DNA from 4 places in the Mesorhizobium hunchu genome. Region 4 is predicted to be linked to each of the others. Evidence: predicted binding sites of a transcription regulator. Region 4 holds the regulator's gene; each other region holds the start of a gene.

What was found. The regulator HrcA, encoded in region 4, represses chaperone genes, less so after heat shock. The targets are predictions, from matches to a motif close to GTTAGCACTCNCNNNNNGNGAGTGCTAAC.
Region 1: a site for HrcA is predicted at 3,560-3,588, ahead of groES (co-chaperone GroES). Genes of this name have one in related genera too.
Region 2: a site for HrcA is predicted at 3,518-3,546, ahead of groES (co-chaperone GroES). Genes of this name have one in related genera too.
Region 3: a site for HrcA is predicted at 4,431-4,459, ahead of ABMA46_RS19285 (co-chaperone GroES). Genes of this name have one in related genera too.

Annotation. Positions count from the first base shown of each region.
Region 1 covers NZ_JBEBMG010000006.1:172,130-179,092, forward strand. The annotation lists gene ABMA46_RS12945 (5-formyltetrahydrofolate cyclo-ligase) at 1-555, opposite strand, end outside; gene ABMA46_RS12950 (hypothetical protein) at 720-848, shown strand; gene ABMA46_RS12955 (Dabb family protein) at 985-1,287, shown strand; gene groL (chaperonin GroEL) at 1,495-3,138, opposite strand; gene groES (co-chaperone GroES) at 3,205-3,501, opposite strand; gene ABMA46_RS12970 (bifunctional helix-turn-helix transcriptional regulator/GNAT family N-acetyltransferase) at 3,784-4,707, shown strand; gene ABMA46_RS12975 (MarR family winged helix-turn-helix transcriptional regulator) at 4,827-5,309, shown strand; gene ABMA46_RS12980 (HlyD family secretion protein) at 5,306-6,529, shown strand; gene ABMA46_RS12985 (DHA2 family efflux MFS transporter permease subunit) at 6,557-6,963, shown strand, end outside.
Region 2 covers NZ_JBEBMG010000014.1:53,825-60,787, forward strand. The annotation lists gene ABMA46_RS19370 (DUF982 domain-containing protein) at 1-299, shown strand, start outside; gene ABMA46_RS19375 (DUF982 domain-containing protein) at 320-604, shown strand; gene ABMA46_RS19380 (hypothetical protein) at 714-929, opposite strand; gene ABMA46_RS19385 (hypothetical protein) at 1,072-1,296, opposite strand; gene groL (chaperonin GroEL) at 1,363-2,994, opposite strand; gene groES (co-chaperone GroES) at 3,053-3,367, opposite strand; gene ABMA46_RS19400 (hypothetical protein) at 3,699-4,040, shown strand; gene ABMA46_RS19405 (usg protein) at 4,065-4,343, shown strand; gene ABMA46_RS19410 (DUF982 domain-containing protein) at 4,327-4,647, opposite strand; gene ABMA46_RS19415 (hypothetical protein) at 4,777-4,992, opposite strand; gene ABMA46_RS19420 (Hsp20 family protein) at 5,221-5,706, shown strand; gene ABMA46_RS19425 (Hsp20/alpha crystallin family protein) at 5,760-6,266, shown strand; gene ABMA46_RS19430 (NADPH-dependent F420 reductase) at 6,705-6,963, opposite strand, start outside.
Region 3 covers NZ_JBEBMG010000014.1:37,893-44,855, forward strand. The annotation lists gene ABMA46_RS19240 (hypothetical protein) at 1-825, opposite strand, end outside; gene ABMA46_RS19245 (YciE/YciF ferroxidase family protein) at 985-1,482, opposite strand; gene ABMA46_RS19250 (transglutaminase-like domain-containing protein) at 1,620-2,435, opposite strand; gene ABMA46_RS19255 (DUF1488 family protein) at 2,445-2,720, opposite strand; gene ABMA46_RS19260 (hypothetical protein) at 2,717-3,043, opposite strand; gene ABMA46_RS19265 (hypothetical protein) at 3,045-3,281, opposite strand; gene ABMA46_RS19270 (hypothetical protein) at 3,312-3,458, opposite strand; partial or broken gene ABMA46_RS19275 (hypothetical protein) at 3,454-3,753, opposite strand; gene ABMA46_RS19280 (FHA domain-containing protein) at 3,750-4,010, opposite strand; gene ABMA46_RS19285 (co-chaperone GroES) at 4,513-4,830, shown strand; gene groL (chaperonin GroEL) at 4,871-6,508, shown strand; gene ABMA46_RS19295 (hypothetical protein) at 6,660-6,963, shown strand, end outside.
Region 4 covers NZ_JBEBMG010000002.1:276,056-283,018, reverse strand. The annotation lists gene ABMA46_RS04850 (PQQ-dependent sugar dehydrogenase) at 1-1,299, opposite strand, end outside; gene ABMA46_RS04845 (hypothetical protein) at 1,349-1,549, opposite strand; gene hrcA (heat-inducible transcriptional repressor HrcA) at 1,581-2,681, opposite strand; gene rph (ribonuclease PH) at 2,808-3,524, shown strand; gene ABMA46_RS04830 (VOC family protein) at 3,674-4,102, shown strand; gene rdgB (RdgB/HAM1 family non-canonical purine NTP pyrophosphatase) at 4,117-4,764, shown strand; gene hemW (radical SAM family heme chaperone HemW) at 4,931-6,088, shown strand; gene rsmI (16S rRNA (cytidine(1402)-2'-O)-methyltransferase) at 6,153-6,963, shown strand, end outside.

The DNA of each region.
Region 1 (6,963 bases), on a different contig from region 4:
CAGAGGCTTGCGCGGCATGGCCGCAATCGTGCGATCGAAGAAGCCGCCGCCATAGCCGAGCCGGTAACGATTCGGATCGATGCCCACGATCGGCGCGATGACCACGTCCGGAAACACCGGGTCGCCGGCGGCCGGGACAGGGATGTTCCAGACGCCTTTTTCCAGCGGTTCGCCCGCTTTCCAGGCCTTGAAAACCAAGGGATGGCCTTTTTCGATCACAATGGGGAGCGCGGTCTGGCCGCCACGGTCCACGACGGTCGCCATCCAGGGACGAAGGTCCGGTTCGCCGCGGAATGGCCAGTAGAGGCTGACCATCTTTCCGGCGACGTCGCCGATCAGTTCGTCGAGGCCGTCGGCGATGCGTGCTGCCATCGCGGTGCGGGCGTCGGCGGAGACCGCGAGCCTGGACTGGATCAGGCGCTCGCGCTCGGCCTTGCGCCAGCGGCGCACGTCACTCCAGTCGGCAACCGGCGCCTGGAAGGAAGGATCGAGCTCGTGCATGAAGCAGGGCGGTGACGCATACTGCGCCCCGCCTTCGTCGTCCGTATCAGTCATTGCTCATGTCTCGCTTGTCCACCTTTTCATCCTACGCCCGCCGAAGAACGAGGATTTCCCGCATGCGACCCCCGCGGTCGTTTGCCGGATCGTTCTCGCCCTGAAGGCGGGACGGCCGTCCGCCTGTCACTATATCGTTTGGAAAACGCATGATATGATCGGCCATGCGCTACGTCATCTTCTTCGCGGCATTGGGATTTTTCGCAGCGTGGGACATCATCTATAATCACGGGCAATATATCGACGAGGTTATGCGCTTCACGGCGCATCTCGTCCGCTCGGTCACCGGCTGACTGTCTCGGCAGCCTCGCGCCCGCGACAAGCTGCCGGTTGACGCGAGCATCCCGGGGAACCAAAACCACCCTCCGGAAAGGGGCAGGTCGCCGTCGGTGCGGCCGGATAGTCGATCCCGTTTCACAGGAGGCATCGTTGATCCGCCATATCGTATTCTTCAGCGCCCGCGACAAAAACGAAATGGAGCGCGTGCGCGTCGGATTGATGGAACTCGGCCGCATCCCTCATTCGACATTCTTCGAGGTGGCGTTGAACAGCAAGGTCGATCCCATGTCCGATGAGATCGATATCGTGGTCTATGCCGAGTTCACCGACCAGGCTGCGCTTTCCGCCTACAAGGCGCATCCGATCTATGCCGAGACCACCGCCAAGGTGCGGCCCATGCGCGAATTGCGGTACTCCGCCGATTTCCAATCGAAGAGCGCCGCAACCGTGTGACGGGGCGTCGTCCCTATCGAGGGGCGCGGCCGCAATGCCGTTCCATTCTTGAAATCATGCTGCCGCGACAGGAAGCCAAGTCAGGCGACCTCGCGTCCGGCGACATCTCTGCCTGCAACGTGTCCCGGTAGGTCCTCTCATTTTTCCCCGAAAGAAAAAGGGCGGTCGTTGCCGACCGCCCCTTTTTTGTGTGCCTGAAAGGCTGGATCAGAAGTCCATGCCACCCATTCCGCCCATGCCGCCGCCGGGCATGGCCGGGGCCGGAGCGTCCTTCTTCGGAGCTTCGGCGATCATGGCCTCGGTGGTGACCAGCAGGCCGGCGACCGAAGCGGCGTCCTGCAGCGCGGTGCGCACGACCTTGACCGGATCGACGATGCCGAGCGAGATCATGTCGCCATATTCGCCGGTCTGGGCGTTGTAGCCGAAGGTGGCCGACTTGTTCTCGAGGATCTTGCCGGCAACGATCGAGGCTTCAGCACCCGCGTTCGACGCGATCTGGCGGGCCGGAGCCTGCAGGGCGCGCTTGACGATGGCAATGCCGGCCGCCTGGTCGGCGTTGACGCCGGTCGCCTTGATGGCGGTCGACGCACGCAGCAGAGCAGTGCCGCCGCCGGAGACGATGCCTTCCTCTACCGCCGCGCGGGTGGCGTTCAGGGCGTCGTCGACGCGGTCCTTCTTCTCCTTGACCTCGATCTCGGTCGCACCGCCGACGCGGATGACGGCGACGCCACCGGCCAGCTTGGCGAGGCGCTCCTGCAGCTTCTCGCGATCGTAATCGGAGGTGGTCTCCTCGATCTGCTGCTTGATCTGGGCAACGCGGCCCTGGATCTCGGCCTTCTTGCCGGCGCCGTCGACGATCGTGGTGTTCTCCTTCTCGATGCGCACGCGCTTGGCGCGGCCGAGCATGTTGAGACCGACGTTCTCGAGCTTGATGCCGAGGTCTTCCGAGATCACCTGGCCGCCGGTCAGGATCGCGATGTCCTCAAGCATGGCCTTGCGGCGGTCGCCGAAGCCCGGAGCCTTGACGGCGGCGATCTTCAGGCCGCCACGCAGCTTGTTGACGACCAGCGTGGCAAGCGCCTCGCCTTCGACGTCCTCGGAGATGATGAGGAGCGGCTTGGAGGTCTGGACGACGGCTTCCAGAACCGGGAGCATCGCCTGCAGGTTGGAGAGCTTCTTCTCGTGCAGGAGGATGTAAGCGTCTTCCAACTCGGCGACCATCTTGTCGGGGTTGGTGACGAAGTAGGGCGACAGGTAGCCGCGGTCGAACTGCATGCCCTCGACCACTTCCAGCTCGGTCTCGGCGGTCTTGGCTTCCTCGACGGTGATGACGCCCTCGTTGCCGACCTTCTGCATCGCCTCGGCGATCATCTTGCCGACCGACTCATCGCCATTGGCCGAGATGGTGCCGACCTGAGCGACTTCGTCGGAGGTCTTGATCTTCTTGGCCGACTTGCCGAGAGCAGCGACCACTTCGCCGACGGCGAGATCGATGCCGCGCTTCAGGTCCATCGGGTTCATGCCGGCGGCAACCGCCTTGGCGCCTTCCTGAACGATCGACTGGGCGAGCACCGTGGCGGTCGTGGTGCCGTCGCCGGCGATGTCGTTGGTCTTGGAGGCCACTTCGCGCACCATCTGGGCGCCCATGTTCTCGAACTTGTCCTCCAGCTCGATCTCCTTGGCGACGGTGACGCCGTCCTTGGTGATGCGCGGAGCGCCGAACGACTTGTCGATGACGACGTTGCGGCCCTTGGGGCCGAGCGTGACCTTCACCGCATCGGCGAGGATGTTGACACCGCGCAGCATGCGCTCGCGGGCGTCACGGGAGAATTTTACTTCCTTGGCTGCCATTTCAATACTCCTGGATCTTCAGATCCGAAATTCAGTTTGGCTTGTGAAGAATGGGACGCCGGCCGATCAGCCGATGATGCCCATGATGTCGGATTCCTTCATGATCAGAAGGTCTTCGCCGTTGAGCTTGACTTCGGTGCCGGACCACTTGCCGAACAGCACACGGTCGCCGGCCTTGACGTCCAGCGGAACCAGCTTGCCGGCCTCGTCGCGGGCGCCGGAACCGACGGCGATGACTTCGCCTTCCTGCGGCTTTTCCTTCGCCGTGTCGGGGATGATGATGCCGCCAGCGGTCTTCTCTTCGGAATCAACACGCTTGACGACCACGCGGTCATGAAGCGGGCGGAACTTCGACTTTGCCATTTGCTTGCCTCAGTACGATGTGAGAAAGGATTCCTCCGTCCGGCTTGCGCCGAACACAATTAGCACTCCCCATTGGCGAGTGCTAACGTGCCGGTGAGATAGTTTTCCTCACTTCGTGAGTCAAGAAGCGCGAGCCCGCGCGACGTAAAAATAACGGAAGGCGCCGCTCTTTTGTCCGACCTGCCCCACGCAGGATCGCAAATATGGCATCGTTCGCGATAGATAGTTGACTCAGTCAAATAAAGTTCCGATGCTGCCGGTCGTTATCGGAGGTCGGCGGAAATGGAAATATCCGAGGAAGGCACGATCGCTGCGGTTCGACGGTTCAACCGCTTCTATACGCGGCAGATCGGTCTGCTCAGCGAGGGGTTGCTCGATAGCCGGTTTTCGCTGACCGAAGCGCGCGTGCTCTATGAACTCGCGCATCGCGAGGCATCCGTCGCCAGCGAACTCTGCCGCGGCCTGGGTCTCGACGCAGGTTATCTCAGCCGGATGCTCAAGCGCTTCGAGGAGAATGGATTGATCGCGCGCACGCCAAGCGATGCCGACGCGCGCCAGGCTTCGATAGTCCTGACCAAGACCGGCCGTGAGGCTTTCGGCCCGTTGGATGCTGCGTCGAGACACCAGGTGACGGCGTTGATCTCGCACCTGGATGAACCCAGCCGGGCGCGTCTGGTCGGCGCGATGGAAGATGTACGTGCATTGCTTGGCGCCGATGCTCCGCCGTCGTCTTATATCCTGAGACCGCTGCAGGTGGGCGACATCGGTTGGATCACACATCGGCAAGGGCTGCTCTATGCCCGTGAATACGGGTGGGACGAGACATACGAGGCGCTTGTGGCCGAAATCCTCGGTGCCTTCGTCAGGGATTTCGACCCTGAGCGCGAGGCATCGTGGGTCGCCGAACGGCGAGGCGAGGTGATCGGTTCGGTCTTTCTCGTGAAGAAATCCGATACGATCGCCAAGCTTCGGCTTCTCTATGTCGAGCCCTCGGCGCGCGGTCTCGGTCTCGGGTGCCGTCTGGTCGACGAATGTATCGCCTTCGCCCGCGCGAAGGGCTATCGCCGGCTGACCCTGTGGACGAACGATGTGCTGGTCTCGGCGCGCCGCATCTATCAGGCGGCGGGCTTCACGCTTGCCGACGAGGAGAAACACCACGCTTTCGGCAAGGATCTCGTCGGTCAGAACTGGAATCTGGACCTGTAGCGTTCCTGGCGCCGGTCGGTAACCGGTTCTTAGGGACGTCGTGATCCGGCATGGCTGCCATGCGTTTTTGTGCGATGCAGCGGATTGAATGATAAGCACGCTTATAATATATGCCGCTCATGGTTTCGAATGGCATAGAGAATTTGGGATTCCTGATCCACGACGTGCAGCGCCTTTTGCGCAAGCGTTTCGAGGCGCGCGCCAGTGAAACAGGACTTTCCGCCGCACAATGGCGATTGCTGGTACGTGTCGCCAAGGAAGAGGGCGTTGCGCAGGCACGGCTGGCCGAACTTCTCGAGATCGAGCCGATCAGCGTTTCGCGCCTGATCGACCGGATGGAGGAAGGCGGCTGGATCGAGCGGCGGCAGGATGTCAACGACCGTCGTGTCCGCACCATCCATCCGACGCCCAGGGCGCGTGAGGTTTATACGGAGGTCAAGGCGCTGGCTGCCGAAGTCTACGAGGAATCGCTCAGAGGCGTTTCCCTGGAGACCCGTCGCGGCCTGATTTCCACGCTCAAGGCGATGGCAGAAAACCTGTCCGATGGCGAACAGCCGCCCTGCGGCACGATCAAGACTTCAGAAGGCATGACAACAGCATGAACGCGGTGGCAAAAGTGGATGAGAACGTGACCAAGGTGGAGATGGAAGGTCCGGCACAACCGGCCCAACCGACTCCGGCTACGCCCGCGGACGAAGCGCTGAAGCAGGATGCGCCGAAGCAGGCGGAAGCCGCACATCCGGCGCCGGTGGCGCCGAGACGGAAAAGCCGCCGGACGGGCCGCTTTGCCCTGATGCTCGCCCTGCCGCTTCTGCTCCTGGTCGGTGGCGGCTACATATGGGTGACCGGCGGTCGCTACGAAGAGACGGAAAACGCGAATCTCCAGCAGGCGAGGGTTTCAATTGCCGCCGATGCCGCTGGTCGCATCGTGGACGTCGACGTCGCCGACAACAAGGCTGTCAAGAAAGGCGACGTGCTGTTCCGCATCGATCCGCAGCCATATGACATTGCACTGGCACAAGCCGATGCGGCCGTGGCCAATGCGCGCCTGAACGTCGAGCAGTTGCGCGCGGCCTATCATCAGGCGATTGCCCAGGAGAAGTCTGCGCAGAGCGAAGTCAACTACGCGCAGTCGCAGTACGATCGCTCGGCCGATCTCGCAAAGAAGGGCATCAGCGCGACGTCGTCGCTGGACGAGGCGCGCAACGATCTGGACAAGTCGAAGATGCAACTGGCCGTCGCGCAACAGGGCATCGAGAGCGCTAAAGCGGCTCTCGGCGGCGATCCCGATATCGAGACCGACAAGCATCCTGCGGTGCTGGCGGCCCTTGCGGCGCGCGCCAAGGCGGCCTACGACCTTGCCCAGACCACGGTGCATGCGCCGGCGGACGGCGTGGTTTACCAGGCCGCGTCTTTCCGGGTCGGTCAATATGTGACCACCGGCACGGCCCTGTTCACGCTGGTCGAAACGGGCGACACCTGGATCGACGCCAATTTCAAGGAAACGCAGCTGACGAACATGAAGCCCGGTCAGAAGGCCGAGGTCGTTCTCGACACCTATCCGGACAAGACGTTCGCGGCCACGGTCGAGGCCATCGGGGCCGGCACCGGCGCCGAGTTCTCGCTGCTTCCGGCGCAGAATGCCACCGGCAACTGGGTCAAGGTTACCCAGCGCATTCCGGTCCGGCTGAAACTCGACGACGCCGGCGGCAAGCTGGCGCTGCGCGCCGGCATGAGCGCCGACGTGTCCGTCGATACGGGCGTGGCGCGCGGCCTGCCGAGCTTCCTCGGCGGTCACGCCGTGGCCGCCCAGGACGAGTAAGGCGCCGGTCGCGGTTGAGTTCAGATCATGGCCCAGGCTGATCCGGTCAATCCCTATGACGTACCGCATCGCGGGCTGATCACGGTCGCCCTCATGTTGGCGACGATCATGCAGGCGCTCGACACCACGATCGCCAACGTGGCGCTGCCGACGATGATGGGCAATCTCGGCGCGTCGCCCGACAACATCAACTGGGTGCTGACCTCCTACATCGTCGCGGCCGCAATCATGACGCCGGTGACGGGCTGGCTGGCCGATCGGCTCGGCCGCAAGGAACTGTTTCTCACCTCGGTCGTCGGGTTCACCGTCTCCTCCATGCTGTGCGGCATCGCGTGGAGCCTGGAGACGATGGTGCTCTTCCGCCTCCTGCAAGGCGTCTTCGGAGCGGCCATCGTTCCGCTTTCCCAGACGTTCCTGCTCGACATCAACCCGAA
Region 2 (6,963 bases), on a different contig from region 4:
AGAGAACATTCGAAAGTCCCGTATTTGTGAGAGCCGCAGAAGGTCTCATCCAGGAGATCGCCTGTCTCGAGGATGCCTGCGACTTTCTCCATGAATGGCCCAGGCACCGCCGTGGCGTGATCTATGAAACGGCGACGCGGGCGTGCCACCGCGCGTTCGATGGCCTTGTGCCGCTGAAGGCGGCGCGCGAGGCGTTCGCCGGCTTTGCCCGTTCGGCGAAAATCCTCGAGGATGTCTCCGTGGCGATGCCCTGGATGACCGGGCCGAAAGCCGGCGAGACTGGCGGCGTTTCCGCCTGACGCGACGAAGGGAGGATACGATGCTTTCTCAACCCTTCGAAAAGCCTGTCCGCGTGTGGGTCGGGCTCGGCTTTCCGCGGCAGCTGAACTCGGTCGTGGATGCTTACCAGTTCGTCACGGATTGGTGTGGAAACAGTCCGGAGCAAAGGGCGGCGATTCGCGCCTGCAAAGCTGCACTGGCCGGCGAAGTCGACGCAGAGACAGCACGCGGCATTCTCATGCAGTTCGCCAGGAAGAAAGACATTCTGGTCGAGGACGAGGCGACACCGAAAGCTGCAAGCTCCGGTCAACAGCTACACGTCTGATCTGCAGTGCGATCTCAGGGCGGCGACCCACGGTGTCGCCGTTCCTATCTCTTACGCAAATGCGCATCCGGATCCGTGTGCTCGGGTGGCGGTGTGATCTGCGAGCTTCCTACTCGATCCGTTTGATCCTGCCTTTTGACAGCCGAAAAATGCCGTCATGGCCGCCTTGCTCTGCAAAATCGTCCTGTAGCTCGCCCCAAGTGCCCAAAGGTTTGCCGCAGTCATCGCATTTGATTTCAGTCGCTTCGGTTGCACCGACGGGAATGCGAAGCCGGATCGTTCCGCAATAGGGACATTCGAGCTTGTGATCCAGATATTCCTGCATCGGTCCGGCCCTCGATTGCCCCCTATCGGCGACCATATCGGATTAGCGCTCTGTTGAAAGACCAAAAGGGCATTTGCGCGCCACTACTCAGGACGTTGTGCGTTCCATTCTGGAGCGCCGTCAGCGAGAACCGATCTTGGTTTCACTCGACTGTGGATGTCTCCGACGCCGCCGACACGTGCTGCGCGGCCAGGAACATCAGCGTGGACGCTGCGGTGCGGCGGTTCCAGCCGGCGGATTCGGCCCTATCCAGCAGGCCCGTCAGCAGCGGCTTCAAGGCGCTGCGGCACTCCGTTTCATAGGCGAGGAACTCGCTCGGCGAACGGGTCGGCGTTGGAACGGATCCGATGTCGGTCATCTTGTTCATAGCATCCCCGGATTATCTGCGAAATGCCCGCCCCCGGTGACGGGAGCGGGCCATGTGATCAGTGCCTCAGAAGTCCATGCCCGCGCCGCCCGGCATTGCCGGGACAGACGCTTCCTTCTTCGACTTCTCGGCCACCATCGCCTCGGTGGTGACCAGCAGGCCGGCGACCGAAGCGGCGTCCTGAAGCGCGGTGCGCACAACTTTGGCCGGATCGATGACGCCCTGCTGGTAGAGGTCGCCATATTCGCCGGTCTGGGCATTCCAGCCCCAGGCGAAGTCGGTCTTCTCGCGCAGCTTGCCGACGATGATGGAGCCTTCAGCACCGGCATTCTCGGCGATCTGCCGAGCAGGTGCCTCGACGGCGCGGCGGACGATATCGATGCCGTATTTCTGATCGGCGTTGTCGGCGACCAGCATGTCGAGCGCCTTAACGGTCCTGAGCAGGGCCACGCCGCCTCCGGGCAGGATGCCTTCTTCGACAGCCGCGCGGGTGGCGTGCAGCGCATCGTCGACGCGGTCCTTCTTCTCCTTGACCTCGACTTCCGTAGCGCCGCCGACGCGGATCACCGCGACGCCGCCGGCGAGCTTGGCCAGGCGCTCCTGCAGCTTCTCGCGGTCGTAGTCAGAAGTGGTCTCCTCGATCTGCGCCTTGATCTGCGTGACGCGACCCTGGATTTCTTCCTTGCGGCCGGCGCCGTCGACAATGGTGGTGTTTTCTTTCTCGATCACCACCTTCTTGGCGCGGCCGAGCATCTGCAGCGTGACGTTCTCCAGCTTGATGCCGAGATCCTCGCTGATCGCCGTGCCGCCGGTGAGGATGGCGATGTCCTCCAGCATCGCCTTGCGGCGATCGCCGAAGCCCGGCGCCTTGACGGCCGCGACCTTGAGGCCGCCGCGCAGCTTGTTGACGACCAGGGTGGCCAGCGCCTCACCCTCGACGTCCTCGGCGATGATCAGCAGCGGCTTGCCGGACTGCACGACGGCTTCCAGAACGGGAAGCATGGCCTGGAGATTGCCGAGCTTCTTTTCGTGGATGAGCACATAAGGCTCTTCCAGTTCGACCCGCATCTTGTCCTGGTTGGTGATGAAGTAGGGCGAGAGATAACCCCGGTCGAACTGCATGCCTTCGACGACTTCCAACTCGGTCTCGGCGGTCTTGGCCTCTTCGACGGTGATGACACCTTCGTTGCCGACCTTCTGCATCGCCTCGGCAAGGAAACGACCGATCTCGGCATCGCCGTTGGCCGAGATGGTGCCAACCTGGGCGATCTCGTCGTTTTTCGTGATCTTGCGGGCATTGGCCTTCAGCTCGGCGACAACGGCGTCGACCGCCTTGTCGATACCGCGCTTCAGGTCCATCGGGTTCATGCCGGAGGCGACAGCCTTAGCGCCTTCCCGGACGATGGCCTGAGCGAGAACGGTGGCGGTTGTCGTGCCGTCGCCGGCCAGATCGTTGGTCTTCGAGGCGACCTCACGAACCATCTGCGCGCCCATGTTCTCGAACTTGTCCTCGAGCTCGATTTCCTTCGCCACCGTCACGCCGTCCTTGGTGATGCGCGGGGCGCCGAACGACTTGTCGATGACGACGTTGCGGCCCTTGGGACCGAGCGTCACCTTCACGGCATTGGCGAGAATGTCGACGCCGCGCAGCATGCGCTCGCGCGCGTCGGAATGGAACTTCACTTCCTTGGCAGCCATTGGATCACTCCTTCGATAGGCAGCTTTCGTTGACTGGTTGATATCGGGTTCGCGCCGATCAGGCCGCTTTCTTCAGCGTGGCCGCCTGGTCGATCACGCCCATCACGTCACTTTCCTTCATGATGAGTAGGTCCTCACCATTCAGCTTGATCTCGGTGCCGGACCATTTGCCGAACAGGATGCGGTCGCCGACCTTGACGTCGAGTTCGACGAGTTTGCCGCTTTCGTCGCGTGCGCCGGGGCCGACGGCGATGACCTCGCCCTCCTGCGGCTTTTCCTTGGCGGTGTCGGGGATGATGATGCCGCCGGCGGTTTTCTCATCGGCTTCGATGCGGCGGACCAGGATACGGTCGTGCAATGGACGGAACGTCATATCGTTCTCCTTCAGGACAAACAGATTTTGAGAGGTCCCTCCGAACCGGCCCGGCAGGACCGGAACGGGGTGCGCGCCCCCCTTTCAGGCATCGCGCGCCTATCGAGCTAGTTTCAGCGATTTCGGGTTTCAAGAGGCTAGCGCAAAAATTTTGGCACTCGCGCTAGATGAGTGCTAGTGCCATGAAAACACGCGGCTAATCGGAGTGAAACAGCGCATTTCCCGCTTGAATTTTCCAGACGGTCGAACAAAATTATCCCAAGCTTCGCCATAGGCGAGGCTGTGAAGTCGAAACCGTGCAAAGGAGCTTTTGGAAAGACGGAGGATCAAGATGGACCGACAGAATTCCACACCGATTATTCCCTCTCTCGTTCCTGAAACGTCCGACCTCGCGCTGGACCGACTGTTGTCGCCGGCGAGGCATTTCAGGCATCCCGACGACGTCCTGAAGGACGACACGCTCGACATTCAGGAGAAGCGTGCGATCCTGTCGTCCTGGGCCTCGGACGCCTGCGCCGTGGAATCCGTTCCGGCGCTGCGTCGACCGCCGGGAGCCGAGCAACCGGTTTCCTTCGACACGATCATGGACGCGCTATGTCGGCTCGACAGAACGGCTGGGCCCTCGCCTGCCGCAGACGGTCGGCGACGCACCTTCGATTGTCTGGACGCATAGAGGCGCAAGGCAGAGGAGACGTATATGGCTACCACGGTCAGCAGGGGATTCCGCCTGCAGATGGAAGGCTACGGCCTGACCACGGCTGAAATCCACTATCATCTTCCCGATCACCCGAGTCTGCTGCAACTCTACCTCTGGCAGGACTATGATTTGGCCCCTCACTTCCCGGAGCTGAAAGGCTTCCTCGGTTATTGGGAACGCGAACTGGAGGGCGCGCTGCACTCCGTGCGCGTCGCCCACCATCGCCTCATCGAGCCGTCGGAATGGCGGGCCGTCGACGGCGTCATCGCCATCCACTGAGGGTCAGTTCGGGTCGCAGGCCGTCGATCATCGGTGCCGGACGCGATTTGCGGGAAGCGCGCACTGCCGGGACCAATCCAGCCCGTTTGGCCGCCTTGAGGAAGGCTTTGCGCGCGTCGCGTGCGCTGCGCCATCCGTCTAGCGCATCCCGGCAGGCGCGTTCCGCCACGCGCCAGCTCCGCCCGCGCGCCCATTTGGGCCACTGCTGGTCCAGGCACTCCAGCGCCTCGAAGCTGCTGGCGACATTGCGTGAAGCGTTGGGAAACTTGAGGGTAACAGGTTCGGGAAACCGAACGTCGTTCATTACTTCCTCCTTTTTGACGTCTTTTGCGAGCAAGCAATCGGACGGCGTTGTCGATGCACGCCTGTCGTGGAGATGGGAACCCCGCGCAGAACATCAAGACCGTGAACCTTCATGCCGGCACCGGAACGCTCAATCGTCCTCGTCGGCGTCCAGCAGGTCGATCAGTTCCGCGACGCGCGTGCCCGGCAGCGGCCGTCCCTCGCCCATCAGCGCTTCGTCCTCGTTGAGCCAGACCCAGGCTTCCCGCAACTCCTCGAAGGAAGCGCCGGTGGACAGGATGTCGGCGACCAGCGTTTCGTCCGTCGGCCCAAGGACCGATACGATCTCTTCCCGCGTCATGGACATGGTCGCTCTCCTGCGCATTGATGTGGAAGGTGCTGACCGGAAGATTCCCGCCGGCGACGGCAAGACAATGCGCGTCGGCGAAGGACGTTCCGCGATCGACCTCTTGACGCGCGGAAAGCGAATTCCCAGATCGAATCCGCCGGCGCCCTTTTAGGGTCGGCAAGGTCAAGGAGCGCTCATCCTTGGCGCTCCTCGTACCCATGTTGCTCAGCAATGGAGGATATGGCTATGAGAACCGCATTCGATTTTTCCCCGCTTTATCGGTCGAGCATCGGCTTCGATCGTGTTTTCGACCTGCTGGAGAACGCGAGCCGGACGCCGAGCGTCGACAACTGGCCGCCCTACGACATCGCCAGGACAGGCGAAGACGCCTACCGCATCACCATGGCGGTGGCGGGCTTCGGCCAGGAAGAGCTAAGCATCGTACACGAGCCCAACATGCTTGTCGTCTCCGGCGAGAGAACGGCGGAAGACAACGGCGACTATCTGCATCGCGGCATTGCCGGGCGGCCGTTCGAGCGCCGCTTCGAGCTTGCCGATCATGTGAAGGTGACCGGAGCTGGTCTCGTCAACGGCCTGCTGACGATCGATCTACAGCGCGAGATTCCCGAGGAGATGAAGCCGCGCAAGATCGAGATCGGTAGTGGCAAAGCGGGGTCCCGCATCGAGGCCAAGGCCGCAGATAAGGTGGCCACTGAGAAACAAGCTGCCTGAGGCAATCCGGCGCCGGAAAGGATTTGCCCAAGACGATAGAAAGGAGAATGACGATGAGCGTACGCGATCTTATTCCCTGGGGACGCGAGGAGAGCCGCGTCCCGAGCCTTTTCCGCGACAGCGAGCGCGATCCGTTCCTGTCGCTGCACCGCGAAGTGAACCGGCTGTTCGACAACGTTTTCCGCGGCTTCGATGGTGGGCTGCCTTCCTTCGGCAGAGCATCCGCCTTCGGCGGGCACTGGCCGAGCGTCGAGATTTCCGACAACGACAAAGAGATCAAGGTGACAGCCGAAGTGCCCGGCATGGAAGAAAAGGACATCGAGGTCTTGCTCGATGATGGCGTGCTGACTCTGCGGGGCGAGAAGCGTTCGGAGACCGAGGACAAGGGCCGGCAATTCTCGGAGCGCTATTACGGTCGTTTCGAGCGTCGCATCCCGCTCGGCTACGAGATCGAGGAAGACAGGATCGACGCCCGCTTCAGGAACGGCGTCCTGTCCGTGACCTTGCCGAAAACGGCGAAAGCACAGTCGCAGGCGAAACGCATCGCGATCAAAAGCTGACGTTTGGATAGCTTGGGAAGCGGCCGATGCCGCTTCCCAAGCTGTTCGCATTTCAACTCAACGATCCTGGTTTTAAACTCGCGGAGGCGATCTGTCTTGGAAATCGATGTCGGGTACGGCGTCGATGCCGGACGGAAGCAGGTTCTGCCTGTGCGCGACGTGGATCACATCGTTGGAATCCCCAGCCACCGCCTTGAGCCGGTCGATATCCTCTAGGCTGCCGCGACGAGCCTTCGCGCCGCGTGCGGTCACTTTCGCCGCGGACTTCTCGAACGGGCCAGGGCCTTGACCTCGTGGACAGCGGCGACTAACTCGGAGATGATGTAAGGACCGGAAAGGCCGGCCCCCCGGTGACCAAAACGTGCATGGGGATTGCTCCTTGTGAGCCATACGGGAAGCGATGGTACGGCGTGTGATCGACCGAGAAGCGAGTCGTGCTCAGCCATCGAACTTGATCAGGTCCTTGAAGATCAATTGGCCCCAGCTATTTCCGCGGGCCTGGACTAGCAGCCCACCTTCCGAAAGGCCGCCAAGTTTGATCGGCGCGAAACCGAGATTTTCCGCAAGCGCACCAATCTCCGCTGCGGCGCTATCATCGTCACTCGCCAGGAACACGACCCTCCTGCCACCATGTATGGCGGGATCCTGGTCAAGGACCGCAGCGGGCAAATGGTTGAAGCCCTTGACCAGCCTTGCG
Region 3 (6,963 bases), on a different contig from region 4:
CAGGGACAGCGCCCCGATCAGGGCAAAGGTGGCACCGGCCTTGCGAGCCGTATCGGCCGCCTCTTGCGCCTTGACCTTGGCCGCGTCGACCTGCGCAAGGACGGCATCGACCCGGGCGGTGGCATCTGCTTGCGACAGACCGGTGCGTGCCGCCACGAGCTGGCCGAGATATGTCTTGTCCTCGGCCGAGACCTCGCCGGATGCCGCGCTCGCGATCAGGATACGCGACGCCTGGGCGGCTGCGGCCGCATCGCCTTCGGCGCCAGACGCCGCCAGCCGTGAAGGGTCAGACGGGCGGAACAGCGAGTCGACGAAGTAAGAGCCCGCATCGGATCCGCTGTTAGCTGCGTTGGCAGCGCCACCGGCGGAAGCGCCCATCGCGGCGCCCGACGCAACCGTCGAGGCCGCCTGCACGCCGGTGCCGATCGCGGCGGACAGAGCCGAACCCAGCACGAAGACGACGAGCAGCGTCGCCAAGGCCCAGGCCATGAAGCCATGTGCGGTATCGCGAAAGAAGGTCTCGTCCGTATGGACGCCGACCCATTTGGTGCGAAGACGCCCTGTCAGATAACCGCCGACGCCCGACGATAGCCATTGGACGATCACCAGCCAGATCGCCGTGGACACGGCAAAGGTTGTGACGCTTGCGCCCGCGGTGGACCACGGAGACACCATGGTGAGCCCAAGGCCGGAGCCGAGAAGCATCAGGATGAAGGTGAGCGTTGAGGCGGCGAAGGCGCCTGCAATGATCGGCCCCCAGCTGACCGCAGAGGAAGACGATTCCACAGGCGCGGCGACATCTGTCGCCAGGATGGTTGATGCCATGATCTTCCCTATCGCATGAACAGCATGAGAAGGATGATGATCGGAATAGGAATTCCGAGTAGCCAGAGCAGAATACCGCGTCCCATGGTTGTCTCCTGTCGAAAGAGTGAATGTTGAACAAGACCAGCCGCCGCGGCGAACCGGGCGGCTGTGATGCAATCAGGCGGCCTTGGCCATTTCGTTGGCGGATGTGTCCGCGAGGCCGGTAAGCGCCTTGTCGGTCTTGGATTCTTCGGCAAGCGTCTGGTCAAGCAGCTTGGCGGCGTCCTTCATGCCGAGCACCTCGGCCCACCGCTTCAGCGTACCATAGCGTGTGATCTCGTAGTGCTCGACCGCCTGGGCAGACGAGATGAGACCGGCATCGATCGCCGGTGTTCCCTTGAAGCTCTCGATGATTTCCTCGCCCTCGGCGATGATGCCTTCGATGGCCTCGCAGGTCTTGCCCTGGGCGCGCTTGCCCATCAGCTCAAACACCTGCTGCAAGCGCTCGACGTGGCCCTCGGTTTCATCCTTGTGCTTCTCGAAGGCCGCCTTGAGATCGGGTGAGGATGCGGCACGCGCCATCTTGGGAAGAGCCTTCAGGATCTTCCGTTCCGCGTAGTAGATATCCTTGAGTGTGTCGTGGAAGAGGTCTTCCAGCGTTTTTTCTTTTGCCACGGGAGTTTCCTTGGAACGCCTTGTTGGATTTAATCACAGTGTCGTGAGGCGCATGCTTTACAAGCCCGCTGGGCAGGAAAGGTTCCGCACTGTCGTGGAACGCGTGACGGCCTGAACGGCCTGACTGGAAACACCTTTCACCCGATCGGTTCCGGCGCCTCATAGGTCCAGACCCTAAACGCCTTCAGGACATGCGGGCCGAACGAATTGATCAACGGGATGTCTGCCGCGTCGCGGCCCCGTGCAACGACGATCCTGCCGATCCGTGGCGTGTTGTTGCGCGGATCGAATGTGTGCCATTCGCCTTCCAAGAAGACTTCGATCCAGGCACTGAAATCCATCGGGTCGACGACCGGAACGCCAATGTCGCCGAGATAGCCGTTGACATAGCGGGTGGGAATATTGAGGCAGCGGCAGAACGCGACGGCAAGGTGCGCGAAGTCGCGACAGACGCCGACGCGCTCGTGATAGGCCTCGAAGGCCGTGCGCGTCGAGCGGGCCTGCATGTAGTCGAAGCGGATGTGGTTGTGGACGAAGTCGCAGACCGCCTGCACGCGGCCCCATCCCGGAACAACGGCGCCGAAGATATCCCAGGCGAGCTGGCTCAACTTATCCGTCTCGCAGTAGCGGCTACCCATGAGGTAGACGAGGCTGTCGTCTGGAAGGTTCGGCACGGGCACTTCTTGGGCATTTAGCGCCACCCTATCCGGCCTGCCGTCGTCCTCGATCGTGGCGTCGCCCCACATCGTCAGGTCGCCTGCCGGAGCGACGAGGCGGCGGCAGCGGTTGCCGAACAGATCGCGATAGGTCGACACCCGTACGTCGGGATTGGTGAAGGTCGTTTCCGGCACCGTGATCTCGGCCGCGCGATCCTCGTGGACCGAGAGCAGGCAAACCAACGCGGTGGGCTGCTGGCACGTCAGCGTGATCTCATAGCCGTAACGGATCAGCATCGTAAGGCGTTACCGAAAATCCGCGGCGGTCAGCGTGTAGGAATCGCGGCGGCCGTGGGAATACGCCTCGCGCGCGACATCGTAGATGGATGTGCGCAACGCGTCGAAGGCTGTCAGGCACCTGGCTTCCAGCGCCCCCGCTTCGCGTCTGGCAGCATCCGATTTCGTCAGCGCACCCGCCTCGATGAAGAAGCGGATTTGGAACATGCCGTCGTGGCCCATGAAGCGCACGGCGTTGCGCGCTTCGTCGAAGCTGCGGCTTGGGTTGGGGAAAGCCAGCGTCATAACCCGAACTCCGCTGGTTTCGGGATTGTCTTGAAAGACGAGAGTTCGAGGCGTTCACGTTGGCGCTCGGCGTTGCGCAGGTTGAGACGCAGCATGCCGCTGGTTGCGTCCATGCGGCTCAGGCCGGTCATGGCGGCGTCGCCGAAGCGCGCCGGAATGCCGGTAAAGACATGATAGATCGTCCAGGAGCGGTCGGCTTCGATCCGGCGGCCATACTGATGGTGCATGGAATCCTGTCCGGGCGCACCGCCCTCATTTTCCCAGACGCTAATCGCGGCGGCAATTCGCTTCCGTTCAACTCCGCTGTTGATGTGCGTATTCATTTTATTGCCTTTCTTCGTTTACCGCTTCCAAGCCGATAATGCCACAGTAATGCACCTTGCCGTTCGCGTCGGTGATCATCATCGAGTCAGGGCGCTGTGGCATGTCGAGGGTCCGCGCCAACAGCTGTGCGGCTGCGATGGCGCCGTCGAGACCGTCGACCTCCACGGTTTCACGACCGATGACGGCATGGGCATCGTCGGCGTCGCGGATCCGGTAGAATTCGATCACGATCTTCATCGTTCTTGCCACCGGTCTCGCCGACCACGGTCATCGGCCCTTGCCATTGCCACGCGGGGCGTTGCTGTTTGTAACGAGCTTGATCGGGTTGCTGAACCCGCTTTCAGGCTTGGGCGGCGCCTTGTCCTGCTTCGGCTTCCTCATCTCGCGATTGCTGCGTTTCTGTCCCTTAGCCATGGCCAAACGTCCTTATGATGAGAGTTGCACCCTCGTTGGATTGCGGAGGACGGATCGGTTCCAGGCTGTCTTGTGTCGCCACCCGCTCATGGCGCTCGTCATCGTTGCGGATGCGGTACTGAAGCGAATTTCCCCTTGGCGGGAGCGTGCCCGTGATGTGGTAGATTTCCGCAGTCTTAGGGAATGTGCCAAAGCTGCTACGCAGGCGGACGGCTTGGCCCACCGCAAAAAGATGGGTTGCGGGGGCGGGCCGGACAAAGCGTACGCCGGGTTGCCGGCCGCTTATATAAGTCATGGTTGTTTATCCCTTTCGAGTGCGGCGTCGAGGTCCGCTGGATTGATCGGTACCATCTGCTGTGTAGGTCCCCGCATACCGATGGCCGGCAAGTGGATGAAAGCGCCGACACGTCGCCACGCAAGCCAGGAGGCGCCCTCGATCGTTTCCTCATCATGATCGACGCGATAGTCGCCAGCCGGTTGCACCGTATCGATGTCAGGCAGCCTGAATGGTGCGGAGAAGCGAACGACGGTCTGTGTGGTACGGCTGGCCATGGTCACGATTTCCGCAGGAGCACGCACAGGCGCCTTCCACATTGTTCCCATCCGAACCGGAACGATGCCGATGCTGCCAGTACATCCGTGGTCAGCGCCGGCGTTCATTCCAGGGTTCGAACGGAGCGGTATCCGCGCCGGATTGGCGCGATGGAGCCGCTATCGAGAATTCGGTGGTGAATGGCGGGTCTCTGACACCGCAAAAGCCAAATCGGCCAAATCAACGAGCCTCTTATATGCACTTCAATTGAGTTGCGAACAAGGCGCGGACAGATTTTTATTTCCGATCACAAATTAAAAAATTCAATTTACGTAAAATAAACAACCGCTTGAAGCCAACAATAGGAGCTTCAAAAAGGGGGAATTCTGTAAATTACATGAGATAATCAAAGAGATATTTTGAAATATGCAAGAATTAATTTTGGCACTCCTATCAATCGAGTGCCAAACGCCCTATGTTGGTGTCGTGGCAGCCCTACGCGCCTGCCGCAGAAAGATTCCAATGAAATTCCGGCCACTTCACGACCGCGTCGTCATTCGACGCGCTGAAGGCGATTTGAAATCCAAAGGCGGGATCATCATTCCCGACACGGCAAAGGAAAGGCCGCAGGAAGGCGAGGTGATCGCCGTCGGCCCTGGTTCGCGTGATGAAAGCGGCACACTGACCCCGCTCGACGTCAAGGCGGGCGATCACATCCTGTTCGGCAAATGGTCCGGCACCGAGGTCAGGATCGACGGTGAGGATCTCCTTATCATGAAGGAGAGCGACATCCTGGGCATTGTCGAGAAGACTGGTACTGCGGCCAAGAAGGCCGCCTGATCTTCGATCCCGCATCTCAATATCGAACTGGACGAACACCATGGCTGCCAAGGAAATCAAATTCTCCACCGATGCCCGCGACAGGATGCTGCGCGGCGTCGAGCTGCTCAACAATGCCGTCAAGGTGACGTTGGGGCCGAAGGGCCGCAACGTCGTCATCGACAAAGCTTATGGCGCGCCGCGCATTACCAAGGACGGCGTAACGGTCGCCAAGGAGATCGAACTCGCCGACAAATTCGAGAACATGGGCGCCCAGATGGTGCGCGAGGTGGCTTCGAAAACCAACGACCTTGCGGGCGACGGCACCACTACCGCCACCGTACTTGCCGCCTCGATCCTGCGCGAAGGCGTCAGGCTGGTTGCGGCCGGCATGAATCCGATGGATTTGAAACGCGGCATCGATCTCGGCGTCGCCGCGGTCGTGGAAGAAATCCAGGCCTGGTCGAAGAAGGTCAAATCGTCCGGCGAGATCGCCCAGGTCGGAACCATCGCGGCCAATGGCGACGCCGGCGTCGGCGCCATGATCGCCAAGGCGATGGACAAGGTCGGTAACGAAGGCGTCATCACCGTGGAGGAAGCCAGGACGGCAGAGACCGAGCTCGACGTAGTCGAGGGCATGCAGTTCGACCGCGGCTATCTTTCGCCCTACTTCATCACCAACGCCGAGAAAATGCGCGTGGAGCTGGAGGATCCTTACATCCTCATCCATGAAAAGAAGCTCGGCAACCTGCTGGCCGTGCTGCCGATCCTCGAGGCGATCGTGCAGAGCGGCAAGCCGCTGCTGATCATCTCGGAAGACGTCGAAGGCGAGGCGCTCGCGACATTGGTCGTCAACAAGCTGCGCGGCGGCCTCAAGGTCGCGGCGGTCAAGGCGCCGGGCTTCGGCGACCGCCGCAAGGCGATGCTCGAAGACATCGCCGTGCTGAGCGCCGGCCAGATGATCTCCGAGGATCTCGGCATCAAGCTCGAAAACGTCACGCTCGACATGCTCGGCCGCGCCAAGCGCGTGCTGATCGAGAAGGACACCACCACGATCGTCGACGGCGCCGGCGACAAGGCAGGCATTGCTGCGCGTATCGCCCAGATCAAGGCGCAGATCGAGGAAACGACCTCGGATTACGACAAGGAAAAGCTGCAGGAGCGGCTGGCCAAGCTCGCCGGCGGCGTCGCAGTGATCCGCGTCGGCGGAGCGACCGAGACCGAGGTCAAGGAAAAGAAGGACCGCATCGACGACGCGCTGAACGCCACGCGCGCCGCCGTCGAGGAAGGCATCGTGCCGGGCGGCGGCGTCGCACTGTTGCGCGCCAGGACCGCACTGGCCTCGTTGACAAGCGCCAATGCGGATATCACCGCCGGCATTTCGATCGTGTTCAGGGCGCTGGAAGCGCCGGTCCGGCAGATCGCCGAAAACGCCGGCGTCGAGGGCTCCATCGTCATCGGCAAGCTCGCGGACAGCAAGGATCACAACCAGGGCTTCGACGCACAGACCGAGACCTATGTCGACATGATCAAGGCCGGCATCCTCGATCCCGCCAAAGTGGTGCGCACCGCCTTGCAGGACGCCGGCTCGATCGCCGCCTTGCTGATAACCGCGGAGGCGATGATTGCCGATATCCCGGCGAAGGATTCCGCCGCCTCTGCAGCCGGAAACGGCGGCATGGGCGGGATGGGCGACTAGGCGCATCGACGGTCGCGGATGCCAGGGATGGCATCTCCCGATTTCGTATTTCGTTTCAGGCCGTCGCGCCCGAGCCAACATACGAAGGCAGTGCCCACCCCTCCGCCGCCGGCGGGGACAATCGGAACTTCAATCGGAAAGGATTGATACCATGGCCATGCAAAGCACGACGAAACGATCCCTCTCGCGGCGTTGGGAAGACTATCAGCCTTCGAAGACCATGCTGGCCTGGGCGTGCATCGCGGCAATCGTCGCCACGATAGCCGTCGGCTTCAGCTGGGGTGGCTGGGTGACCGGCGGCACCTCGCAGGCGATGGCCGCGACAGCAGGTGACAACGCGCGCGGAGAACTGGCGTCCGCCATATGCGTCGAACGATTCAACGCGGCACCGGACAAGGCGGCGAAACTCGCCGAGTTGAAGGCCCTGAGCGACAGCTACACGAAACGACAGTTCA
Region 4 (6,963 bases):
CGACCCGTCCTCGGTGACGATCAGCGCGCCGTCCTTCGCGACAGCGACGCCGACGGGCCGGCCCCAGACGGCGGCATCGGAAACGACGAAGCCGGTCATGAAATCCTCATAGGCGCCCGTCGGCCTGCCATTGTCGAACTTCAGGCGCACGACCTTGTAGCCGGTGCGCGTGCCGCGGTTCCAGGAGCCGTGCAGGGTGACGAAGGCGTCGCCGCGATACTCCGCCGGAAACTGGCTGCCTTGGTAGAAGGCGATGCCGAGCGGCGCGGAATGGGCCTGTATGAGAACGTCCGGGACGGTCACCTTGCCAGCGAGGTCCGGCCGCGCGCCGGCATGGCGCAGATCCTCGTTGGACCCGATATAGTACCAGGGCCAGCCGTAGAACGCGCCCTGCTTCACGCTGGTGGCGTATTCGAAAGGCAGGTCGTCGCCCAGCCCGTCGCGCTCGTTGACGACGCACCAGAGCGCGCCGGTGGCGGGTTGCAGCGTCATGCCCGAGCAGTTGCGCAGGCCCGTCGCCACGACGCGGCCGTTGCCGCCGTCCGGATCGTAGGCGCGCACCTCGGCCCTGCCCTGTTCCGATCCCCACGCGGCTCCCGGCGCCTCGCCGGCCGCCCATGCCCCGATGCCGCCCTCGGGCGCCTTGCCGATGCCTTCGGCCACGTTGGAGCCGGACCCGACCGACAGGTAAAGCGTCCTGCCGTCGGACGAGAAGACGATGTCGCGCGTCCAGTGATGGTTGGCCGGGATGCCGGACACGATCGTCTCGGGTTTTCCGGACGCCTTCAGGTCGCCGTCGCGATAGGGAAACCGCACGATGCTGTCGGAATTGGCGACATAGACCCATTCCGGCCTGTCCGCTGGATGGAAGGCAATGCCATAAGGCTGGCGCAGGCCATCGGCGAAGGTTCCCTTTTCGGCGACCTTGCCGCTGCCGTCCAGACGATAGACGAGGACGCGGTTCGCACGGCTGTCGGCGACGAACAGGTCGCCGTTCGGCGCGACACGCACGACGCGCGGGCCGCGCAGGCCGGAGGCGATCATGGTCGCCGAGAACCCCTGCGGCAGTCGGGGAGCGGCCGCCTGCGGCACCGCCACCTTGTCCGCGCTGTTGGAAGCCGAGCCGCCGAGATCGGGCGCGGTCAGATCGCCGGGCCGGATCAGGCGCCACACTCCCGGCTTGTCGTCGCGCCAGCCGCCGAAGGCGTCCTTTCCCTGCAGGGGGCTCGCTTGCTGCTGGGCGCTCGCGAAGCCGGCAAATGCAAAGGAAGCCAGTATTGCCAGGGCGATTGTTTTCACGCTGCTCTCCCTTGCGTTCAGGGCAAGCTCGGATGCGCCCGCCGAAGGATCAGTCGTCGCTGTCGCCGTCCTCGGCGCGATCGAGCTTCGATTCCAGCGCCACCAGATCTGCCGGCAGCGGCATCCCCATCGCACGCAATTCGTTCAGCTTCTCGCGCACCTGCTCGCGAATCTCGCGCGCGTCCTCGGGCTGGTTGATCATGGCGGCCAGCAGCAGGTCGATTTCAGCCTTGATCGATTCGAACGCCATGATGTTGCTCCTTGCGCGGCAGGCCTGTCGGTCAACGCAGCATGCGCGAGATGAGTTGCGCCGTATAGTCCACCATCGGCACGATGCGGGCATAGTTCAGCCTTGTCGGGCCAATGACGCCGAGCGCGCCGATGACGCGGGCATCCTTGTCGCGGTAGGGCGCGACCACCAGCGAGGAACCGGAGAGCGAGAACAGCTTGTTCTCCGAGCCGATGAAGATGCGCACGCCCGAGCCCTGCTCGGCCACGTCGAGAAGCTGGATCAGGCCGTCCTGCGTCTCCAGGTCGTCGAACAAATGACGCAGCAATTCGATATCGGCCTGCGCAGTGACGTTCTCCAGAAGGTTGGCGCGGCCGCGCACGATCAGCCGTGCCGGCAGGCCGCTGTCGGCGCCGGCCCATACCGCAAGGCCCTTTTCCACCAAGTCCTGCGACAGCGAATCGAGCGCCTGGCGGGTTTCCTCCTTCAGCCGCTCGATCTCGCCGCGCGCTTCCGACAACGTGCGGCCACGGATGTGCGCGTTGAGGAAATTCGACGCCTCGTGCAGTTGCGAGACGGTGACGCCGGGCGGCAACTCGACGATGCGGTTCTCGACATCGCCGTTCTGGGACACCAGCACGCACAGCGCCTTGCCGGGCTCGAGCTGGATGAATTCGATATGCTTGAGCGCGGCCTCGCTCTTGCCCGCCAGCACGAGACCGGCTCCGCGCGACATGCCCGACAGCATCTGGCTGGCCTCGGTCAGCATATGCTCCAGCGACGCGCCCTCGCCGGACGCCTTGATCTGGGTCTCGATGACACGGCGCTCCTCATCCGCCAGATCACCCAGTTCCATGAAGGCGTCGACGAAGAAGCGCAGGCCCTGCTGGGTGGGCAGGCGGCCGGCCGAGACGTGCGGCGCGTAGATCAGCCCAAGATGCTCCAGGTCGCTCATGACGTTGCGGATCGTGGCCGGAGACAGCGACGAAGGCAGGATGCGCGAGAGCGAGCGAGAGCCGACCGGCTCGCCGTCGTGCAGATAGGAATCGACGATGCGGCGGAAGATCTCGCGCGAGCGCTGGTCGAGCGACTGCAAGGCGGGCGACTGCAGCGCCGCGGCCTGAAAGATGGGATCCGTGATCGGCTTCGTCATCGGTCAACCTCCGAGACAAGGATATAGACCTGGGCACAGGCGGCGCAAGCGCGGGCGGTTTTCCTTTGCGCCGTCTGCGCGGGGGGGCTACAAGCCCGGCACGATTCAGAACAGAGAGCGACCCGGATGCGTCCTTCCAAGCGCCAGAACGATGAAATGCGCGCCATCTCCTTCGAGCGCGGCGTGTCCAAGCACGCCGAAGGCTCGTGCCTGGTGAAATTCGGCGACACGCATGTGCTGTGCACGGCGAGCCTGGAGGAGAAGGTGCCGGGCTGGATGCGCAATTCCGGCAAGGGCTGGGTGACGGCCGAATACGGCATGCTGCCGCGCTCGACCGGCGACCGCATGCGCCGCGAGGCGTCGGCCGGCAAGCAGGGCGGCCGCACGCTCGAAATCCAGCGCCTGATAGGCCGCTCGCTGCGTGCGGTGGTGGACATGCAGGCGCTGGGCGAGGTTCAGATCACGGTCGACTGCGACGTCATCCAGGCCGACGGCGGCACGCGCACGGCCTCCATAACCGGCGGCTGGGTGGCGCTGCACGACTGCCTGCGCTGGATGGAGGCGCGCCAGATGGTCAAGGTGGACAGGGTGCTGAGGGACCACGTCGCCGCCATTTCCTGCGGCATCCATGACGGCCAGCCGGTGATCGACCTCGACTATCTGGAGGATTCGTCGGCCGGCACCGACGCCAATTTCGTCATGACCGGCAAAAGCGGGATTGTCGAAATCCAGGGCACGGCCGAGGGCGAGCCATTTTCCGAGGAGCAGTTTTCCGCGCTGATGGGATTGGCCAAGAAGGGCATCGCGCGGCTGGTGGATTTGCAGAAGCTGGCGGTTTCGTAGATCGGTCGATGAACTTTCCGACGTCCTACCACACACTCCCACCCCTGGCTCCTCCCCTCAAGGGGGAGCTGCCGCACGCCAAATCCCCCTCCCCCTTGAGGGGAGGGGCTAGGGGCGGGGGTAAGGTTCCTCGATCCGTGGGGATCTAGATGCAACCTTCCGCCATCCTCGAATCCGCCCTCTACGTCGCCGACCTCGATGCGGCCGAGGCGTTCTATGCCGATGTCCTCGGGCTGGAGCGGATCGCCAGGGCGGATGGCCGGCATGTGTTCTTCCGCTGTGGCGCGGGCGTGCTCCTGCTGTTCAACGCCGAGGCGACGAGAGAACCGCCCTCCCCCGATGCGAAGCTGCCGGTGCCGCCGCATGGCGCAGCCGGCGAGGGACATCTGTGCTTTGCAGCGACGGAAGATGAGATCAAGCGCTGGAAAGCGAAACTGGGCGAGCGTGGCGTCGCCATCGAAGCCGATTTCCACTGGCCGCCCAAACCGGGCCAGGAACAAGGCGGCCGCTCGATCTATTTCCGCGACCCATCCGGCAATTCGCTGGAATTCGCCGAACCGAAAATCTGGGGCCTTTAAGTCCGGAGACCATGATGCACCCTCTCGAAGGCAAACGCTTTGTCGTCGCCAGCCACAATGAAGGCAAGCTGCGCGAATTCGCCGATCTTCTGGCGCCGTTCGGCTTCGAGGCGAAGTCAGCCAGGGAATACGGCCTGCCGGAACCGGAAGAGACCGGCACGACCTTCGAGGAGAATGCCTACATCAAGGCCTTCGCCGCGGCAAAAGCCACCGGCCTGCCGGCCATGTCGGACGATTCCGGCTTGGTGGTCGATGCGCTGGACGGCGCGCCCGGCGTCTATACCGCCAACTGGGCCGAGAAGCCGGACGGCAGCCGCGATTTCGGCATGGCGATGCAAAAAACCGAGGACGCGCTGCAAAAGGCCGGCGCGACCGAGCCGGCGCAGCGCACCGGCCGCTTCGTCGCCGTCATCTGCCTGGCCTTCCCGGACGGCGAGGCGGAATATTATCGCGGCGAGGCGGAAGGAAAGCTGGTGTGGCCGCCGCGCGGCGAGCTCGGCTTCGGCTACGATCCCGTCTTCGTGCCCGACGGCTACGACAAGAGCTTCGGCGAGATGACGGCAGAGAAGAAACACGGCTGGAAGCCGGGAGACGCCGAAGCGCTGTCGCACAGGGCGCGGGCGTTCAAGAAATTCGCTGAGGCGCGGCTGGGTTCGGCCTGAATATGCTCCTATCGACGCTATTTACCCCCACCCCTAACCCCTCCCCGCAAGGGGGAGGGGGATTCCTGGCATGCGGCAGCTCCCCCTCCCCCTTGCGGGGAGGGGTTAGGGGTGGGGGTAGTCTGCTTTTGCAGAACGAAAGCTCCGGTCTCCTGGAGACGTTCAGTTGATCCTCGACCGCACGCCCGGTTTCGGGGTCTATGTCCATTGGCCGTTCTGCGCGGCGAAGTGCCCGTATTGCGATTTCAACAGCCATGTCCGCCATCAGCCGGTGGATCAGGAGCGGTTCTCCCGCGCCTTCGCGACCGAGCTTGCCACGATGCGCGCGCGTAGCGGGCCGCGCGAGGTGACGTCGATCTTCCTCGGCGGCGGCACGCCTTCGCTGATGAAACCGGAGACGGTCGGCGCCGTGATCGATGCGATCGCGTCCAACTGGACCGTGGCCGCCGGCGCGGAGGTCACGCTGGAGGCAAACCCTTCCTCTGTCGAGGCCGAACGCTTCCGCGGCTACCGGGCGGCCGGCGTCAACCGGGTGTCGCTCGGCGTGCAGGCGCTCAACGACCGCGACCTGAAGTTCCTCGGCCGGTTGCACAATGTCGAGGAGGCGCTGAAGGCGATCGGGCTGGCGCGCGACATCTTTCCGCGCCTTTCCTTCGACCTGATCTACGCCCGCCCCGGCCAGACGCCGGACGACTGGGCCGCCGAACTGGAGGAAGCGATCGGCCACGCCGCAGACCATCTGTCGCTCTACCAGCTCACCATCGAGGAAGGCACGCCCTTCCATGCGCTTCACGCCGCGAAGAAATTCGCCATGCCCGACGACGAGCACGCGGCGGAACTCTACGCCGTGACGCAGGCCATCACCGCCGCGCGCGGCCTGCCGGCCTACGAGATTTCCAACCACGCCAGGCCGGGAGCCGAAAGCCGGCACAATCTGACCTACTGGCGCTATGGCGAATATGTCGGCGTGGGGCCGGGCGCGCACGGCCGCTTCGTGGAGAACGGACGCCGAATCGTCACGATCACCGAGAAGATGCCGGAGACCTGGGCCAGTCTCGTCGAGGCGAAGGGACAAGGCGTCGTCGACGGCGAGGTGCTGACGCGCTCGGAAGAGGCCGACGAATTCCTGCTGATGGGGCTGAGGCTCGCCGAAGGCATCGACCTAGCGCGCTTCGAAGCCTATGCCGGGCGGCCGCTCTCGTCGTCGCGGCTCGCCATCCTGCAGGAGGAAGGGCTGGTTGCGCCCGTCGGCAATTCGCGCCTGCGCGCCACGCCCGCCGGCATGATCGTGCTGGACGCCGTGGTGGCGGATCTGGCGCGCTGAGCGCATATCCTGAAGCCTTTCAACAGGCCCTCAGCCGTGGCAAACAGGCATGGGCGAGGATACCATGGCCGACGAAGAAAGACCTCACAGCTATCTGATCGGCAGGACCGAGGTGGCGGCGCGCGCCCTGCCCGCCGCGCTTTACCTTGTGGCGACGCCGATCGGCAACCTGTCCGACATCACTTTGCGGGCGCTGGAGACGCTGGCCGCGGCGGATGTCCTCGCCTGCGAGGACACGCGGGTGAGCCGCGTGCTTCTGGAGCGTTACGGCATCCGCCGCCGCACCACCGCCTATCACGAACACAACGCCGCAGAGGCCGGGCCGCGCCTGATCGAGGCGATCGAAGCCGGGCAGAGCGTGGCGCTGATTTCCGACGCCGGCACGCCGCTCGTCTCCGATCCCGGCTACCGGCTGGTCGGCGAGGCACTGGACAAAGGCATCCGGGTCGTTCCGGTGCCCGGCCCGTCGGCCGCACTCGCCGCGCTCACGGCCTCTGGCCTGCCGTCCGACACCTTCTTGTTCGCCGGCTTCCTGCCGGTGAAGGCAGGCCAACGCGCGACGCGTCTCAAGGAATTGTCGCCGGTGCCGGCGACGCTGATCTTTTTCGAATCGCCACGGCGCGTCGCGGACACGCTGGCCGCGATGACGGAATGTCTCGGCGGCGAGCGCCAGGCGGCAGTCGGCCGCGAACTGACCAAGACCTTCGAGGAAACGCGTACCGGCACGCTTGCGGACCTCGCGGCCCACTATGGCCAAACCGATACGCCGAAGGGCGAGATCGTCATCTGTGTCGGACCTCCGCTCGCCAAGGACCAGGACGCCGGCGACGTCGACGCGCTGCTGGCCTCGCTGGCTGCCGAGATGCCGGCCTCGA